DNA from 3 places in the Serratia sp. CoH_122_TC_1 genome. Region 3 is predicted to be linked to each of the others. Evidence: predicted binding sites of a transcription regulator. Region 3 holds the regulator's gene; each other region holds the start of a gene.
The links. The regulator LexA, encoded in region 3, represses DNA repair genes until DNA is damaged. The targets are predictions, from matches to a motif close to TNCTGTATGTACATACAGNA.
Positions count from the first base shown of each region.

Region 1: a site for LexA is predicted at 1,893-1,912, ahead of rmuC (DNA recombination protein RmuC). Genes of this name have one in related genera too.
Region 2: a site for LexA is predicted at 3,585-3,604, ahead of umuD (translesion error-prone DNA polymerase V autoproteolytic subunit). Genes of this name have one in related genera too.

Region 1 is NZ_JBXWLA010000006.1:270,590-276,239, reverse strand. It holds gene ubiE (bifunctional demethylmenaquinone methyltransferase/2-methoxy-6-polyprenyl-1,4-benzoquinol methylase UbiE) at 1-199, opposite strand, end outside; gene rmuC (DNA recombination protein RmuC) at 279-1,826, opposite strand; gene AC2FC2_RS10220 (DedA family protein) at 1,967-2,497, opposite strand; gene AC2FC2_RS10215 (tyrosine-protein phosphatase) at 2,584-3,366, opposite strand; gene udp (uridine phosphorylase) at 3,685-4,446, opposite strand; gene AC2FC2_RS10205 (dienelactone hydrolase family protein) at 4,955-5,650, shown strand, end outside.
Region 2 is NZ_JBXWLA010000008.1:182,950-188,599, reverse strand. It holds gene zntB (zinc transporter ZntB) at 1-64, shown strand, start outside; gene AC2FC2_RS12455 (VOC family protein) at 282-680, opposite strand; gene ttcA (tRNA 2-thiocytidine(32) synthetase TtcA) at 820-1,752, opposite strand; gene umuC (translesion error-prone DNA polymerase V subunit UmuC) at 1,880-3,148, opposite strand; gene umuD (translesion error-prone DNA polymerase V autoproteolytic subunit) at 3,148-3,570, opposite strand; gene AC2FC2_RS12435 (alginate lyase family protein) at 3,834-5,078, shown strand; gene nifJ (pyruvate:ferredoxin (flavodoxin) oxidoreductase) at 5,080-5,650, opposite strand, start outside.
Region 3 is NZ_JBXWLA010000005.1:54,890-60,539, forward strand. It holds gene plsB (glycerol-3-phosphate 1-O-acyltransferase PlsB) at 1-845, opposite strand, end outside; gene AC2FC2_RS07810 (diacylglycerol kinase) at 995-1,363, shown strand; gene lexA (transcriptional repressor LexA) at 1,485-2,093, shown strand; gene dinF (MATE family efflux transporter DinF) at 2,311-3,651, shown strand; gene AC2FC2_RS07825 (CsbD family protein) at 3,919-4,128, shown strand; gene zur (zinc uptake transcriptional repressor Zur) at 4,220-4,732, opposite strand; gene AC2FC2_RS07835 (anti-sigma factor family protein) at 4,910-5,650, opposite strand, start outside.

The sequences.
Region 1 (5,650 bases), on a different contig from region 3:
CCCGCTGCCCACGGCGCACGCCGCTGCAATCAATGGTAAAACGCTTCCAGATACGGTGGATGCCAAACGACATCAGGTCGTTCATCACGTCATACTTTGCGGCTACCGAATGAAAAACGTCTGCCACCATGGCCTGCTTTTCGTCTCGAGCTACGGTGCGAAAACCGAAATCGGTGGTTTCCTGCGGTTGATCTGCCATTGTCCTGCCTGCTATTCAGTCAATTTAGTGTGGTGGAGTGTACCAGAACCCCACGGAATACCCCACCTCGCAGCGGTTGTCATCCCTGCGATGCGGAGCGTGGCTCCTCGACGGCGTCGTCGCCTTCCGCCTCCGGCAGCGCGTCAACGTTATCGTCGTCCGCCGCCTCAAATTCTTCATCATGCTGCGCGCTGGCCTGCTGAGCCAGCAGCGGATTGATCGGCCTTTTCACCTCAACCCCCAGTGCGCGGAACCCCTCGGTCTGCCCGATAAGATTACCACGGCCTTCGCTCAGTTTGTTCATCGCCAGACGATAACTCCCCTGGGCCTTGTCCAGGCTCTGTCCCAGCGATGACATATCATCAACGAACAGCCGCATTTTGTCATACAGCCGTGCCGCCCGGTCAGCAATGCGTTGTGCATTCTGGCTCTGATGCTCATAGCGCCAAAGATTGGTGATGGTGCGTAATGCCACCAATAGCGTGGTTGGGCTGACCAGCATGATGTTGTGTTTTAGTGCATCGCTAATCAGCTCCGGCTCACGGTCGATAGCCAACAGGAAGGCCGGCTCCACTGGAATAAACATCAGCACGTAGTCCAGCGAACGCAGGCCAGGCAATTGCTGGTAATCCTTGCGTCCAAGCAGGCGGATATGGCCGCGCAACGAAGCAATATGTTCATTCAACGCCGCCTCACGCTCTGCTTCATCTTCACTATTGAAGTAACGTTCGTAGGCCACCAACGACATTTTTGCATCGATCACCACGTCCTTGCCCTGAGGCAAACGCACGATCACATCGGGTTGCATGCGGCTCTGGTGATCCACCCGCACGTTAACCTGGGTTTCATACTCATGTCCCTCACGCAGGCCAGAGGCTTCGAGCACCCGGCTCAGTACCACCTCACCCCAGTTACCCTGAGTTTTATTATCCCCTTTCAAAGCCTTGGTGAGGTTGATGGCTTCGCGCGCCATCTGCGCATTGAGCTGCTGCAGATTACGTATTTCGTGGGTCAAAGTATGGCGTTCGCGTGCTTCCTGGCCGAAACTGTCCTGCACCTGACGGCGGAAACCGTCCAGTTGCTCACGCAGCGGCAGCAACAGGCGATCCAAGCTTTGCTTATTCTGTTCGTCCACCTTGCGCCCGCTATGTTCAAAAATGCGGTTGGCCAAATTTTCGAATTGGGTGGTGAGGCGTTGTTCGCTGTTAATCAATAGACGCTGTTTTTCCTCCGCCGCCATACGGGTTTCTTCCAGACGGATTGTCACCTCACGCAACTCGGCTTCCTGAGCGCTGTTCACTTCACGTTGGGCTCGCAGTTCCTGGTTCAACTGCTCACATTCTGTACGCCAGTGATTAAGCTGCTGAAGCTTTTCATGCCCGGCCGCCAACTGACTGTGCAGATTACGTAATTCCAGCTCAGTCTGGCGCATGTGTTGCTCATTACGCTGCAGTACTTCCTGTCGGGATGCGGTTTCCTGCTGCGCCTGTTGCAGCGATTGTTCCAGCAGTCGTAGCTCGGTTTCATGCTGTGCCTGTGTCTGTTGCACACGCAAGCTGGCAATAAGCCACCCCAATAGCAGACCGATAGCTACCCCACCTATACCGTAAATTAAACTGGTATCCACCCTGCCTCCTGTTACACCTGACTGTTCCGGCTTTTTATACGCCTATTGCCCGTCACGTTAAGGGGAGGCTGTATGGATGTCCAGCTTGATTGTGTCTCGATGGCGTAATATTGCGAAACGCTGCGCAACTCAGCTAAAGATTAGCTAAACCACTGGCTTAACCATTTAATGCCAAACGCACCCGGCGCGAGGATACCGAACGCCCAGATCATCGCCGACGTGACATTGGCCACCTGGAAATAACGCTGGGGCATGCCGCAAATGCCACCAACCAGCGGTACCACGGCACGCAATGGGCCGAAAAAGCGACCGATGAAAATACCCAGGACACCCCAACGTTCAAAAAACGCATGGCCCCGCGTCAATAATTGCGGATTGCGCGATAGCGGCCACATGTGCGCAACGCGATCCTGATAGTGGTAGCCAATCCAGTAAGAAAGCCAATCGCCGAAGAATGCACCGGCAGCCGCAGCAGCCCAAATCGGCCAAAATGCGATGCCGCTTTCGCCAATCAGCGCCCCCAAGGCGAGCAAAATCACCGTAGCCGGTAACAACAGCGACAAGAAAGCCAGCGATTCGCCAAATGCCAAGAAGAAGATAATCGGGATGGCCCAGTTTTCGTGCTGGCGCACGGTTTCGCTGACCCAGTGGATAATGTCATTGAGGCTCAATACAGGCTCCTGATATGGGATTTATCCCCCAAGAATACTGAATGCCAGCCGGGGCAGATTAAACCCCGGTTAAACATCAGCACGGTTTACTCGAGGTAAAACGCCTGCAGCGCTTCACGCTGTTCCTGGCCCAAGCCGTATTCCGCTTCAAGCCAACGATCGGTAGAGCCATGTTGCTCACGAATACAACTCAGTGCGGTCATCAGGAACTCTTCACGGGCGCTGAGCACGTAAGCAAACTGTTTCAACGCAGAATCATTCAGGCGAATCGACAGTTGATCCAGCATGTGTTCACGGAACGTTGCCAGCGTGGTTTCAGTTAACAGGTAATCTTCCACAACCGTCGCTTCATCAGCTCCCAGTGCAAATAACACCAACGCCGATCCTATTCCCGTGCGATCCTTGCCGACCGCACAATGCTGGACGATCGCCCCGTGATCCGCCTTACTCAGCAGTTGTGCCAACTGTTTATACGCCGCATTGCCGAACGGTAATCGGCGGTACAGTTCCAGCATAAACATTTGGGCATCGAAACCGGCGAGCGTTTCACTGTTTAGCATTTCCAAATTGGCGTTGACTTCATTGCTCAGCGGGTTGGCCGGGAAATGATGATAATCGGCACCGCGCCACAGAACATCAGGCTTGGCCTGCACTTCATCGGCATCACGGTAATCCAGCACCGAACGAACAGGCACGCCGGCCAGGAAAGTGCAGTCATTTTCCGTCAGGCGCTCTAGCGAGCCGGAACGAAACAACAGGCCACGTTTGATACGGCGACCATCGGTGACGCTATTGCCCCCAAGATCACGAAAATTAATGCCGCCATCAAGCGGTGCCAATGAAGGATGAAGCAGGATCTGTGCGGTCATAGACGTCCTCGTTGTTACTGTCTGAAAAAACGCAACCTCTGATAGCATCGGTAGAACCGGGCTCAACGGATTAAAGAGGTGGCCAGGTCGGGCACCCTCAGGCGCTTACTCAGGTAAGTCACTGGGGTGACAAATCTGCCGGGAGCAGATTTGAACGCTGCTCGCAGCGGCCCCGTAAGGGGTTTGACCCAAGAACGGGCCACATAACTGACGGCAGCCAACAACGCTGCAACGTGAAAGACGATGGGTTATAACCGTAACAGATTACGACTGAATGACAAAACGGGCCGCGGGACGGCCCATTGAATTGCAGAGGAATTACAGCAGGCGGCGTGCCGCATCAACCACGATCTGCACCGCTTTGCTTTCGGTGTTTTTCATGGTTTCCGCATTCGGGATTTCTTGCTGGGTGCGGTTAACGATCACACCGGCAACCATACCCGCACGCAGGCCTTGGCTTGCACACATGGTCAGCAGCGTGGCCGATTCCATTTCATAGTTCATTACACCCATCGACTGCCACTCTTCCATCGAGCCTTTGAAACGGCTAACCACGCGACCGGAGTAGGTATCGTAACGTTCCTGACCTGGATAGAAGGTATCGGAAGACGCGGTAACGCCAATGTGCGTGGTCGCACCCGCAGCTTTAGCCGCTTCGACCAATGCAGTGGTACAGGTGAAATCGGCCACGGCCGGGAATTCCATCGGTGCAAAGTGCAAGCTCGCGCCATCAAGGCGAACTGCCGCAGTGGTCACCAGCACGTCACCGACATTGATGTTTGACTGGATCGCGCCCGTGGTGCCGATACGCAAGAAGGTCCGGATACCCAACTGCGCCAGCTCTTCAACGGCGATAGACGTAGACGGGCCACCGATACCGGTGGAGCAGACGATAACGGCCTTACCGTCCAGCTCTGCACGCCATGAGGTAAATTCACGATGGGAAGCCAGATGCACCGGATTTTCCATCAGCTTGGCAATTTTCTCTACGCGCTGTGGATCGCCAGGAACGATGGCAAGCTGGGCCCCTTGTAAATCGTTTTTAGTGAGGCCGAGATGAAAAACGTCAGATTGAGACATGCGAGACTCCTCATAGATCATGTTTATTGGGAGGAACAAAAAAGTACTCTACTGAAAATCGCCACTCAATTTAGTGACGACCATCACTTTGAATAAAGAAACAAAATGCAATCTACATAATTTTCGTGACTATGGTCACAAAAATAAGCCAAAAGGCCGATATATGCACCTCAGTTGCCACAAGTCTAGCTGACAAACTGTACGGCCGTTTCCCGCGGTGCGTCTCCGATCGCAAAGGCCTGTTCTCTAGCCCACTATTTACGCGACCTCAGAAAATACGCCCCGTTTATCGGCAACTTAGCCATATAAACGGCAGCTAACGCACCTTATGGCACTCCTAGGTGTCAACATGCGTAATAGCATGATAAAAAGACAACAAAAATGCAGTAAAGCCAGATAATTAACCGTTTTTTACAGACTTGACCGAAAATGCTCAACTCGATGCCAATAACGCGTAATCTTTCCTATAGTTAATCTCAGCGCTTTTCTCTATTGCACGGAGACCGCAATGAAAACCGATCATGTGATGACATTAAAACAGGCTCAGGGGGGATTCACCCCTGCCGTAACACCGTTGGCTGCCTCAACCATTCTTACCGATGAACAAGGCATTCATGCAGGGGAAACCACCATTCCTTCGCAGGGCGACAATCTGCCGGCCTATATCGCCAAACCGGCAGATCACAGTGGCCCATTCCCGGTTGTGCTGGTGGTACAGGAAATTTTTGGCGTCCATGAACATATCCAGGACGTGTGCCGTCGTTTGGCAAAGCAAGGCTATCTGGCGATTGCACCTGAGCTGTATTTCCGTCAGGGGGATGCCAAAGATTACACCGACATCGGTGAACTGTTTCAAAAGCTGGTGAACAAAGTGCCAGATCGCCAGGTATTGGCGGATTTGGATCATGCAGCACATTGGGCGACCCGTCACGGCGGGGACGCAGGCAAGTTGACCATTACCGGTTTTTGCTGGGGCGGGCGTATTACCTGGCTGTATGCGGCCCATAACCCGCAGTTAAAGGCTGCCGTCGCTTGGTATGGCAAACTGGTGGGTGAAAAAACGCTTAACTCGCCAAAGTTTCCGGTCGATATCGCCACGCAGCTCTCCGCCCCCGTGCTTGGGCTGTACGGCGGTCAGGACAGCAGTATCCCACTGGATACCGTAGAGAGCATGCGCCAGGCGATCCGTGCGGCTAACGCCAGC
Region 2 (5,650 bases), on a different contig from region 3:
CCTGATGCTGCTCGCTCTGGTGCTAGGCGTGGGCTGGTGGCTGAAGCGGCGCCGTTGGCTGTAACCAAAAAGCCCTGAAAACCCGGTTAACATTGAGCGATATCAACTTTTCCGGGGGGGAAATGGGGCATGATCTCTCCCGCAGGTGAATGCAACGTCAAGCGATGGGCGTTGTGCTCCATAATTGTCTTACTTTCTTATATTTAGAATTACTGCATAGCACATTGATTCATACGATGCCGGTTTAATCACCGGCATTTTTTTGTCTGTCATTTTCCCCGTCAGGCGGCACTCTCATCCCAAAAACTGGCCTCGATCTTGTGCCCGTCCAGATCGCGCACAAAGCAGCCATAGTAGGCCTCACCATAATGCGGTCGTGAGCCGGGAGCACCTTCATCTTTTGCGCCGGCCTGCAGCGCCTGGCGGTAGAAATCATCAACCTGTTGTTTGCTGGTGGCGAAAAATCCCACATGCAGACCGTTACCGGTTGTCGCCGGTTTACCGTCGATCGGGATCTGCAACCAGAACTCCGGATAATCACGCCCATAGCCAATAGCACCAGGATGTTCTAACACCCGTCGGCAGCCTAATGCGGCAAGCGTGCGATCGTAAAAATCAGCTGCGGCTTCAAAATTATTGCTGCCGAGAGAAACGTGGGATAAGCAGGGGGTGATGTTCATCGGTAATCTCCTGATTGCTGTATAAAAACACAGTATAGGATAAAAACCGCACTGTCCGACGAATTCTGCTGAAATTGCGAGCGGGATCAAAAACGGGGAAGGAAAGGAACCGCCCGCAGAGTGCGGGCGGTATATCGACTTACTTAATTTCGAGAACGTCTAAACGCACCGGGGTGGCGTCATCCGCATCTTCCGGTTGCCAGCCGATCGGTTGCATGGGGAGGTCTTCGCGGTCAAAGGCCAAATCCCCGCCGTCAACAACCTCACTACCGTGATGAATGCCTTTAAAATCAAACAGGTTAAAGTCACTCAGGTGCGAGGTCACGACGTTCTGCGTTGCGCTGAACATGGTTTCCAGACGGCCCGGGTAACGTTTATCCCAGTCACGCAACATATCGCCAATGACCTGGCGTTGCAGGTTAGGCTGCGAACCACACAGGTTACATGGAATAATCGGGAATGCCTTGGCGATCGAGAAACGCTCAATGTCTTTTTCACGGCAATAAGCCAGCGGGCGAATGACCACGTGCTTGCCATCGTCGCTCATCAGTTTCGGTGGCATGCCTTTCAGCTTACCGCCATAGAACATGTTGAGGAACAACGTTTGCAGAATGTCGTCACGGTGGTGGCCAAGGGCAATTTTGGTCGCGCCCAGTTCGGTGGCGGTGCGGTAAAGGATCCCGCGGCGCAGGCGTGAACACAGCGAACAGGTGGTTTTGCCTTCGGGAATTTTGTCTTTGACGATGCTGTAGGTATTTTCCTCAACGATCTTGTATTCCACACCCAGGCTTTCCAGATAGGCTGGCAGAATATGCTCGGGGAAACCAGGCTGTTTTTGGTCGAGGTTTACCGCAATCAGTGAGAAGTTGACCGGTGCGCTCTGCTGCAGATTACGCAGGATCTCCAGCATGGTGTAGCTGTCTTTGCCACCGGACAGGCAGACCATGATACGGTCACCTTCTTCAATCATGTTGAAATCGGCGATCGCTTGGCCCACGTTACGACGCAGACGCTTTTGCAACTTGTTGAGATTGTACTGCTCTTTTTGGCTAATGGTTTGATTTTCTGACATTAAATCGTGCTCGTTCTCAATTGGGGGCACTATGGGCATGACGTTTTAGGCAGCGAGTTTAGCATTCTATGGGCTGATTGGGTATTTCATCCATACGCTCTTGGCCGCAAAGGCTGATTGCCGATTTTCAGTACACGCGAGCACGCGGTAAATCTTCCACCCGTGTGGTGTAAGCCGGAGAGAGAAACTCACGCTTCATTGACCATGTTTGCTGGTTTCCTTGTCCGGCAAACCACACCCCTGAATGCCCGGACTGATTGATTTTGTCCAGGGCGGCCATCAAACGTTCGCTGTTGGGGCGTGGCTGATATTCATCGAACAGGTCTAACTGAGCTACGCCTTGCGAGTAAAAGTCTTGCAGCATAACGCCGGCTTTTAGATAGCGGTGGCCGGGCTGCCAAATTTTATCAAGGCACCGAATCGCTGCTGCGATGATGTCGCGCGTATCTTGCGTTGGTGTACTGAGCATGATGCTCGCGGTGTTGCCATAATACTTTTCGTTGGCCGAGAAGGGGCTGGTTTTAACCCATGCGTTGATATTCCGGCAATATTGGTGCTCTGCACGCAGTTTTTCTGCCGCGCGGGAAGCATGCATACAGATTGCCTGATGCATATCACCATATTCGGTGACGCGTTCACCAAATGATCTGCTGCAAATGATCTGCTGTTTGGTTGGGGCAAACTCCTCGAGCGACAAGCAGGGTTCACCGCGCAGTTCACGCACTGTGCGTTCAATTACCACGCTGAAATGCTTGCGGATCATTGTGGTGCTGGCATCCGCCAATTGCAGTGCGGTTTTGATCCCCATATTCTGCAGCTCTTTGGTTAAGCGTCGCCCGATACCCCAGACTTCTATTACCGGCACTTTTGCCATTAATTTTCGCTGCCGCTCCAGGTTGGAAAGATCAACCACACCGCGGGTTTGTTCCCATTTTTTCGCTGCGAAGTTCGCCAGTTTTGCCAGCGTCTTGGTCTGGGCAATACCGACACCGACGGTGAGGCCGGTACATTGCAAAACGCGGTCGCGAACCTGGTGCCCGAACGTTGTCAAATCGACACAATTTTGTACGCCGGCAAGATCAAGGAAGCTTTCGTCAATGGAGTAAATTTCAACACGGGGGGCCATTTCTTCGAGCACGGCCATCACTCGCATCGACATATCGGCGTACAGCTCATAGTTGCTGCTGAATGCGATACCGCCTGCACGTTCAAAATCATGCTTTATTTTGAAGTAGGGCGCACCTGTTTTCAGGCCCAGGGCTTTAGCCTCTTTACTCTGCGCCACCACACAGCCGTCGTTGTTAGACAGCACAACAACGGGCCGCCCACGGAGGTCTGGGCGCCACAGTATTTCACAACTCGCATAAAAACTGTTCACGTCGGCCAGGGCGTACATTATTTCAGCCTCGTGATGGTTGAAACGACCACGCCGACGATATTCTGCTCGTCGTTGTCATCCCGCAGCGGTATTGGCCGGAACTTCGGATTCATCGGCTCAAGCTGCGCGACAGGATGCAGACACAGGCGCTTAACGGTGAACTCGCCTGCGATGCTGGCGATCACGATATCGCCGTGGCAGGCGCCAATGCTTCGATCAACCACCAGCATGGATCCGTCGGTGATCCCGGCTTCGATCATGCTTTCTCCGGAAGCGATCAGAAAGTACGTCGCCGAAGGGTGGCTAATGCAGTATTCGTTGAGGTCAATCCGTGCGTGTATGTAGTCTTGCGCGGGGCTGGGAAAGCCAGCCGGGACATTATCGGCGTAAAGCGGAATGCGCTGTTTCTCTGGGGTTGGTGTGGGTAAAAAGTGTTTCATGGTGCATTTCTCTATACTGTTTTTATATACAGTATAATCGAATTTTAGCCATTACAACCATAAAGAAAGTCAGGGGCGAGACGATCGTCAGTTATCTCCTTGTTGGGCAAGATGATCCTCTCGGAAAAGTTTTAGGGGGTGGCTCACAAGCGCCAGTGTCCGTGCGTTTTTACGCTCAGAAACGTTTTTTATCTGTCGGGACACACAAAACCGGGCAGGATACTCTCAGTCACTCATGATCATAATGGGGTACCTGCCTGATGATACGTACCTGCCTGCGTGCAGCCCTCTTGCTTTGCCTGACGCCTTTTGCCGCTAACGCCGTTGAGTGCTGTATTTTCTTGCAGCAGCCGCAGTTGTCACAGGTAAAAGCACAGACTCAGGGGGATGCCAACTATCAACGCCTGATACGTGATGCTGACAGCGCACTGCGAAAGCCGTTGCTCAGCGTCACTGATAAAGGCCTGACCCCGCCGAGCGGAGACAGGCATGACTACCTGAGCCTGGGGGCCTATTGGTGGCCGGATGCGAGTAAACCCAATGGGTTGCCTTGGGTTCGTCGCGATGGGCAGGTGAACCCGGCCAGTAAAAATGAACAGAGTGATGGCGTGCGGCTGGCAGAGTTCACCCAGCGGGTACAAACACTGGCATTGGCGGGGTATTTCTCCGGTCAGCAACGTTACAGCGATCGGGCGATTAGGCTGATCCGTACCTGGTTCATCGATCCATCAACGCGGATGAACCCAAACCTCAACTACGCTCAGGGTATTCCGGGCCGCGACAGCGGGCGCGGTAATGGCATTCTCGATGGGCGCTATTTTGCCATTCGCATTGTCGACAGCCTGTTATTGCTGCAACAGACTCCGGGGTGGACGGCGCAAGATGAAAGCCAGATGCGGCAATGGTTTGCCCGTTACCTTGACTGGTTGTTACACAGCCCAGCCGGTAAACAGGAGGGCGCCGCAAAGAATAATCACGGCAGTTGGTATACCGTGCAGGTAGCGGGCATTGCTGCCTGGCTCGGGCGTGACGACGTGGTGCGTGATATGGCCGTTTTGATGCAGCATAAGCTGGATGTGCAGCTTGCCGTCAACGGGACGCAACCGCAGGAACTGCTGCGTACTCGTTCGTTTCACTACAGTTACTTTAATCTGCAAGCCTTGGTCCTGATGGCGGGTTTGGCACAGCGACAGGGCATCGATCTCTGGCATTACCCTACAGAACAGGGCAGCTCATTATTGGCTGCGCTGGATTTTATGGCGCCTTATGTTGATGCGGCGCACCCGTGGCCTTATCCGAGTCTGGATCGGGTCGGGGTTCGTCTTGTTCCGCTGCTGATCCAAACCGACAGCATGCTGAAAACCAAACGCTATCAAACGGTGATTGAAAAAGCGCAATTTGACGTCAGGCAATGGCAGGGCAAAAGCAGTTACGTACGCGGTGCGGTGAAAGAGGCGCAGCGGCAAAGCTGGCTGGAAGCGGGGCGCGAACCGGTCGCGCCCCAATGATTTACTCAGCGGAGGTTTTTTCTCCTTTACCGGCCAGTAGACTGAGGAAGTCGTACTTTTCCTTCAGCTCTTTCTCGGCGGCCTGATACAACGCGCTGGCGACTTCCGGCTGCTGTGAGTTCAGGCGGCGGAAGCGCTGCTCTTTGAGCAGGGTTTCGGTCAGGTTGCTGTTGGGTGGCCGTGAGTCCAGTGCCAGTGCTGCTTTACCTTCATCTGCACGACGCGGATCGAAGCGATACAACGGCCAGAAGCCAGTGGCGGTCAACTGCTTCATTTGATCGTGGCTGAGTGCCAGATCGTAACCGTGCTCTTCACAAGGACTGTAGGCGATAATCAGGGACGGGCCCGGATAGGCCTCGGCTTCCTGAATCGCTTTCACCGTCTGGTTGAGCTGCGCACCCAGCGAGATTTGCGCGACATACACGTGGCCGTACATCATCATGCTGACGCCTAAGTCCTTACGTGCCTTACGCTTGCCGTGCTCGCCGAACTTGGTGACGGCGCCCAGTGGGGTGGCCTTCGACTGCTGACCGCCGGTATTGGAATAGCATTGGGTATCCAGCACCAGTACG
Region 3 (5,650 bases):
TTGATGCCTTGATACAGCCGGTTCCAGGTCCAGCTCAACACGCGGTCAGAAAGGCGCACCGTTTCATATGAGAAGTCGGCGGCGATCTCTTCCATCAGTGCAATGGCGTTCTGCTGGGCTTTCTCATGGGAAATTTTCTTGCTGCGTGCTTCGTCTTCGACCGCTTTTTCGATCGCTTTGGACGCCAGCAGTTTGTTGAACAGGTCCTGACGGGCCGGCAGACTTGGGCCAACGGCAGCCAGACGCTGACGCGAGAAGTGCATTCGTGCCACGCGCGCCAGTTTTTGTGCGATGGTTTTGTCCGTGCCGTGTTCAGTCGCCATGCGACGCAGTGAGACGGTGTTGGAGAAACGCACAAAGCTGTCGCGGCCGAGCCACAACACGGCGAAGAACTTCTGTACGCCGTTGAGCAGACGTAGATGTGGCGTGCCGTGGCCTTCGCGGCCTGGGGAGCGACCAAACATCACCGAAACAGGCAGCATCTGAATATCGAGATCCGGATTACTGCGGTGCAGATCCAGATAGTCGTGAAACAGTTTTACTGATTCTTCTTTCGGTGTGTAGTAGCGGAACACGCGCGGGCCGTCGTGAATAAACACGTGGCTAGGCAGCACGGTGCCGTCTATCTCCAGCGGATTGAGAGGATCGGGCAGATCCTGCGCCAGGCACTGGGTGCGCAGCGTCAGTAAATCCGCCTTGGAATTATAAGGTAAAACATACAAAATCGGCCGTGAGGGATCCAACCCTAACTCCGTGACCGGATCTGAAGGGATAACCTTACTTCTTACCAACAATTTAAGTGGTAAATTCAATAGCTTATAATAAATTTTACGCCAACCTGACATAACAACGTGAAGCCTCTTGTTAGCAATGCGTCGCAAGCATACCAGAAACCGGGTAGCAGATCTGTGGTGTTGGAAAACCGAGAGCCGGAAGCATTTCCTGGCCTAGACTCTTTAATTATGACTTACCTCTGTGAAAGGCACTAAAAAACATGGCAAACCAAGCAACCGGCCTGACCCGTATTATTAAAGCCGCCGGCTACTCTTATAAAGGCTTTTCCGCTGCCTGGCAGCATGAAGCGGCGTTCCGCCAAGAACTGGTCGCCACCGTACTGGCTATCATACTGGCGATTTGGCTGGACGTGGGTGCGATAGCGCGCATTTTATTGATCGGATCGGTGCTGCTGGTGATGATCGTCGAGATGCTCAACAGCGCGATAGAAGCGATTGTCGATCGGGTTGGCACTGAACATCATGAGCTTTCGGGCCGGTCCAAGGATATGGGGTCGGCAGCAGTTTCACTGGCGATTATTTTGGCGTTGTTTGTCTGGGGCTCGGTGCTCTGGCAACACTTTGCCTGAATGGGGTGGCCCTGTTGCGACGTGGGTCGCTAATCCCTGATTTTTATTCATTCTTCGGTTCCCAAGCCGCACTTACCTGTATATACTCACAGCAAGACTGTATAAACAAACAGGGGGCGGAATGAAAGCACTAACTACCAGACAGCAAGAGGTCTATGATCTGATTCGCGATCATATTTCGTCCACTGGCATGCCGCCAACGCGCGCCGAAATCGCCATGCGTCTGGGGTTCCGCTCGCCAAATGCTGCAGAAGAACACCTGAAAGCATTGGCGCGTAAAGGCGTCATCGAGATCGTCTCTGGTGCATCGCGCGGCATTCGTTTGCTGATGGAAGATGAAGAAGGTTTACCGTTGATCGGCCGTGTTGCCGCCGGTGAGCCACTGTTGGCGCAGCAGCATATCGAAGGGCACTACAAAGTGGATCCTTCCTTGTTCAAGCCAAGTGCGGATTTCTTGCTGCGGGTCAACGGTATGTCGATGCGTGATATCGGTATTCTCGACGGCGATCTGCTGGCGGTACATAAAACTCAGGACGTGCGTAACGGCCAGGTCGTTGTGGCGCGTATTGAAGACGAAGTTACAGTTAAGCGTCTGAAAAAACACGGAAATGTTGTTGAGTTATTGCCGGAAAACAGCGAGTTCCAACCGATTGTGGTTGATCTGCGCCAGCAGAATTTCACCATTGAAGGCCTGGCGGTCGGTGTGATCCGCAATGGCGACTGGGTTTAATCCTCACGCCTACACATCGTCCTCTGATTTAAGTCGCCCCAGTTCTGGGGCGATGTCATATCTGATTCACTATATACCCTATAGCTTTCAAGTTGCAGCTAGGCGGCCAACTCGCTCATCCCCAGGCGCTTACTCAGGTAAGTAACTGGGGATGAGCGAGTGCAGATAACAACGCTGCAACTTGAAAGATGACGGGTATACACGGGAACATTCCACTATGCGCCTGCTTTCCGCCTTCACCAGCGATACCGATAAAGCCTTGTGGCGCCTCGCGCTACCGATGATCTTTTCCAATATCACCGTGCCACTGCTTGGGTTGGTCGATACCGCAGTGATAGGTCACCTCGACAGCCCTGTTTATTTGGGGGGCGTGGCGGTCGGGGCGATGGCAACCAGCTTCCTGTTTATGTTGTTGCTGTTTTTGCGCATGAGTACCACCGGTTTGACGGCACAGGCGCTGGGCGCACAAAACCCACAGGGATTGGCACGTGCCTTTATGCAGCCGCTGTTGCTGGCAGTATTGGCCGGCGTCGTTATCGTGTTGCTGCGCCATCCGTTGATCGATCTGGCGCTGCAGATTGTTGGCGGTGACGATGCGGTGCTGAAGCAAGCACGATTGTTCCTTGAGATCCGTTGGCTGAGCGCACCGGCAGCGCTGGCAAATATGGTGATCTTGGGTTGGTTGCTTGGCGTGCAATACGTGCGGGCGCCGGTCATCCTGCTGATAGTCGGTAATGTGTTGAATATCGTTCTGGATATCTGGTTGGTCATGGGGCTGGGCTGGAATGTGCAAGGTGCCGCGACGGCGACCGCCGTCTCTGAGTACGCTACGCTGCTGCTGGGTTTATGGCTGTCCTGGCGAGTGATGCGCATACGCGGTATTTCTGTTCCGATGTTGCGCCATGCCTGGCGCGGTAATCTGCGGCGTTTGCTTGCGTTGAACCGCGATATCATGTTGCGTTCATTGTTGCTGCAATTGTGCTTTGCATCCTTGACTATCTTCGGCGCCAGGCTTGGCGGTGACGTAGTGGCAGTAAACGCGGTACTGATGAATTTGCTGACCTTTACCGCCTATGCACTGGATGGTTTTGCCTATGCGGTAGAAGCGCATTCTGGTCATGCTTATGGTGCCAGAGATGACAGTCAATTGCGTAAGGTGTGGCGCGCGGCTTGCCGGCAGGCCTGTTTAGTGGCGCTAGCCTTTGGTGTGGTTTATGCCTTTGCCGGGCAGCAAATCATTGCGGCGTTGACCTCGTTGCCAGAACTGCGTGCGATGGCGAATGACTATTTACCTTGGCAGGTGGTGCTACCGCTGGTTGGGGTGTGGTGCTATTTGCTGGATGGCATGTTCATTGGTGCGACTCGCGGTGCAGAAATGCGTAACAGCATGGCCGTGGCGGCTGCGGGTTACGGTTTGACGCTGCTGACCGTGCCTGTCTTGGGCAATCATGGATTGTGGTTGGCGCTGGCGGTCTTTCTTGCGCTGCGCGGCATCGCGCTTGGGTGGATTTGGCACCGTCACAGGCTGCGTGGCAGCTGGTTTTCAGCAGCACAATGACGATAGCCTTTCTTGCAAATACATAAATTTTAATTATGTGTTTGTTTGTATTTTGTTACATATTCTCGTCGGTTAGCCAAGTCGTGTAGTAAGTTGTTTGTTGGCGTTTTTTTCTTATTTTAAATTTAAAAATGGATTTTAATTCTGGTTTTTATTTGTTTGTCGCTATCTGCATCTATAATTAATCGTGTGGCTGGCAATATAAACGGGGCGTATCCTCAGCCAGCAGTAGTTAAAACTGACTCACCACAGGTTAACGGAGATACTATGAACAAAGATCAAGCCGACGGTAACTGGAAGCAGTTTAAAGGGAAAGTGAAAGAAAAATGGGGCAAGCTGACCGATGACGACCTGACGGTCATCGAAGGGAAACGCGAGCAGCTTGTCGGTAAAATCCAGGAGCGCTACGGCTACCAGAAAGAGGCGGCCGAGAAAGAAGTGAAGTCTTGGGAAGATCATAACAAATATCGCTGGTAGCGCGATGGGCCGCAGCGGATGCGGCCGAAAGTCTGGCGCCTTCCCCTTGGTGCCAGGCCTGCAGACACAAGGAGGTGCCTGCTAACCCTGTCTATTTCTTCTTGATGGCAATGCTATGGTCGTGTTCGCCGCAATCATGTTTGCTGTCGCAAGCTTCTACCTCAACGCAAGCGGCGCACAGGCCGTGTGCTTCCACTACGCTGTGACGCAGTACAAACCCCGACTCTTTGGCCAGTTTTTGCAGCGTATCTTCAACCCCTTCAGTTGTGCGCTCTGTCACCTGACCGCAACGATCACAGATAAACAGCGCGGAAGTGTGCATAGGTTGTTCGAAGTGATGACACAGCACGTAGCTGTTGGCTGACTCGACCCGGTGAATGAAGCCTTGTTCCAACAGGAAGTCCAGCGCGCGGTAAACCGTTGGCGGTTTGGCCTGGGGTTCGGCAACGCGCAGTAAATCGAGCAGGTCATAAGCGCTGATGGCACCGGGCTGTTGTGCCATCAGGCGTAACACTTCCAGCCGCTGCGGTGTCAGTCGCACATTGCGTTGCTGACAGAGTTGTTCAGCCTGCGCCAGCAGCTTTTCCTGGGTGTTTGAGTTCATGGCAAATTTCCCGGTACGTAAAAAAGCCGATTTTAACATGGTTCAGCCAAATCGCCGAGAGTCGGCCCCTTTTCCTCTGATATGGCGCGTTAATTGCCCGGTTGACCGCGTGTTGCGCGCCAGAAATGTGACGCTATTCACAACTTACTCATCAGTGGGCGGGAGGGCGCAAGGGGGTCAGGTTGATAAAGCGTGTTGCAAGTGGGCTGCTAACGCGGTCATTTCACCCGTTGGATTATGGCCAATCAGCATAAAGGCATGGTTGCCATCGGCCCAATAGACGACGTTCATGCCTTGGCGGCGTTCGCTTTCGGCCGGTTGTTGTTGGCCCGTCTGCTGGATAATGCATAGTGCCAGTGCGCCATATTGCGTATCTAGCCAGGTCAATTGCGCGATGCGTCGATCGTCGTAGGCCAACACGCGGGCGTTTTTCAGTTCGGCACCCTTCAACACCAGTTTTTGTGCCGGAAGGCTAATACCCAGTCGATCGCCGGTTTGTTGTAATTGAGCGACAATCTGCGTGGCCGATTCGTCGGCACCTGCCAGCGTTTCCGGCGTGTACAGCGCCATATATTGGGCGACCAAGCCACGCCAGTTGTCCTCTGGCTGATTAAACTGCAGGTAGACGCGATCGCCTGCGATCCCGAGCGCCAAGAAGCCGACGGCCGCAGCGATGAGACCGCGACGGCTGATGCCCGTTTGCGGGGTAGCGACGGTGAGTGGCCATGCCTCACTTAACTGTTGCACTGGGGCCTCATCAAGCAAAGGGGCGAATGCTTGCTTAAAGGGCAGGTTACTGCGCGCCAGCAACGTCAAACGCTCAGCCAACGCAGGTTCTCCAGCCAAGCGTTGCTCCAGTTGCAGGCGTTGTTGTGGGTCTAACTGATTGTCCAGATAGGCGACCAGTAGTTCATCCGC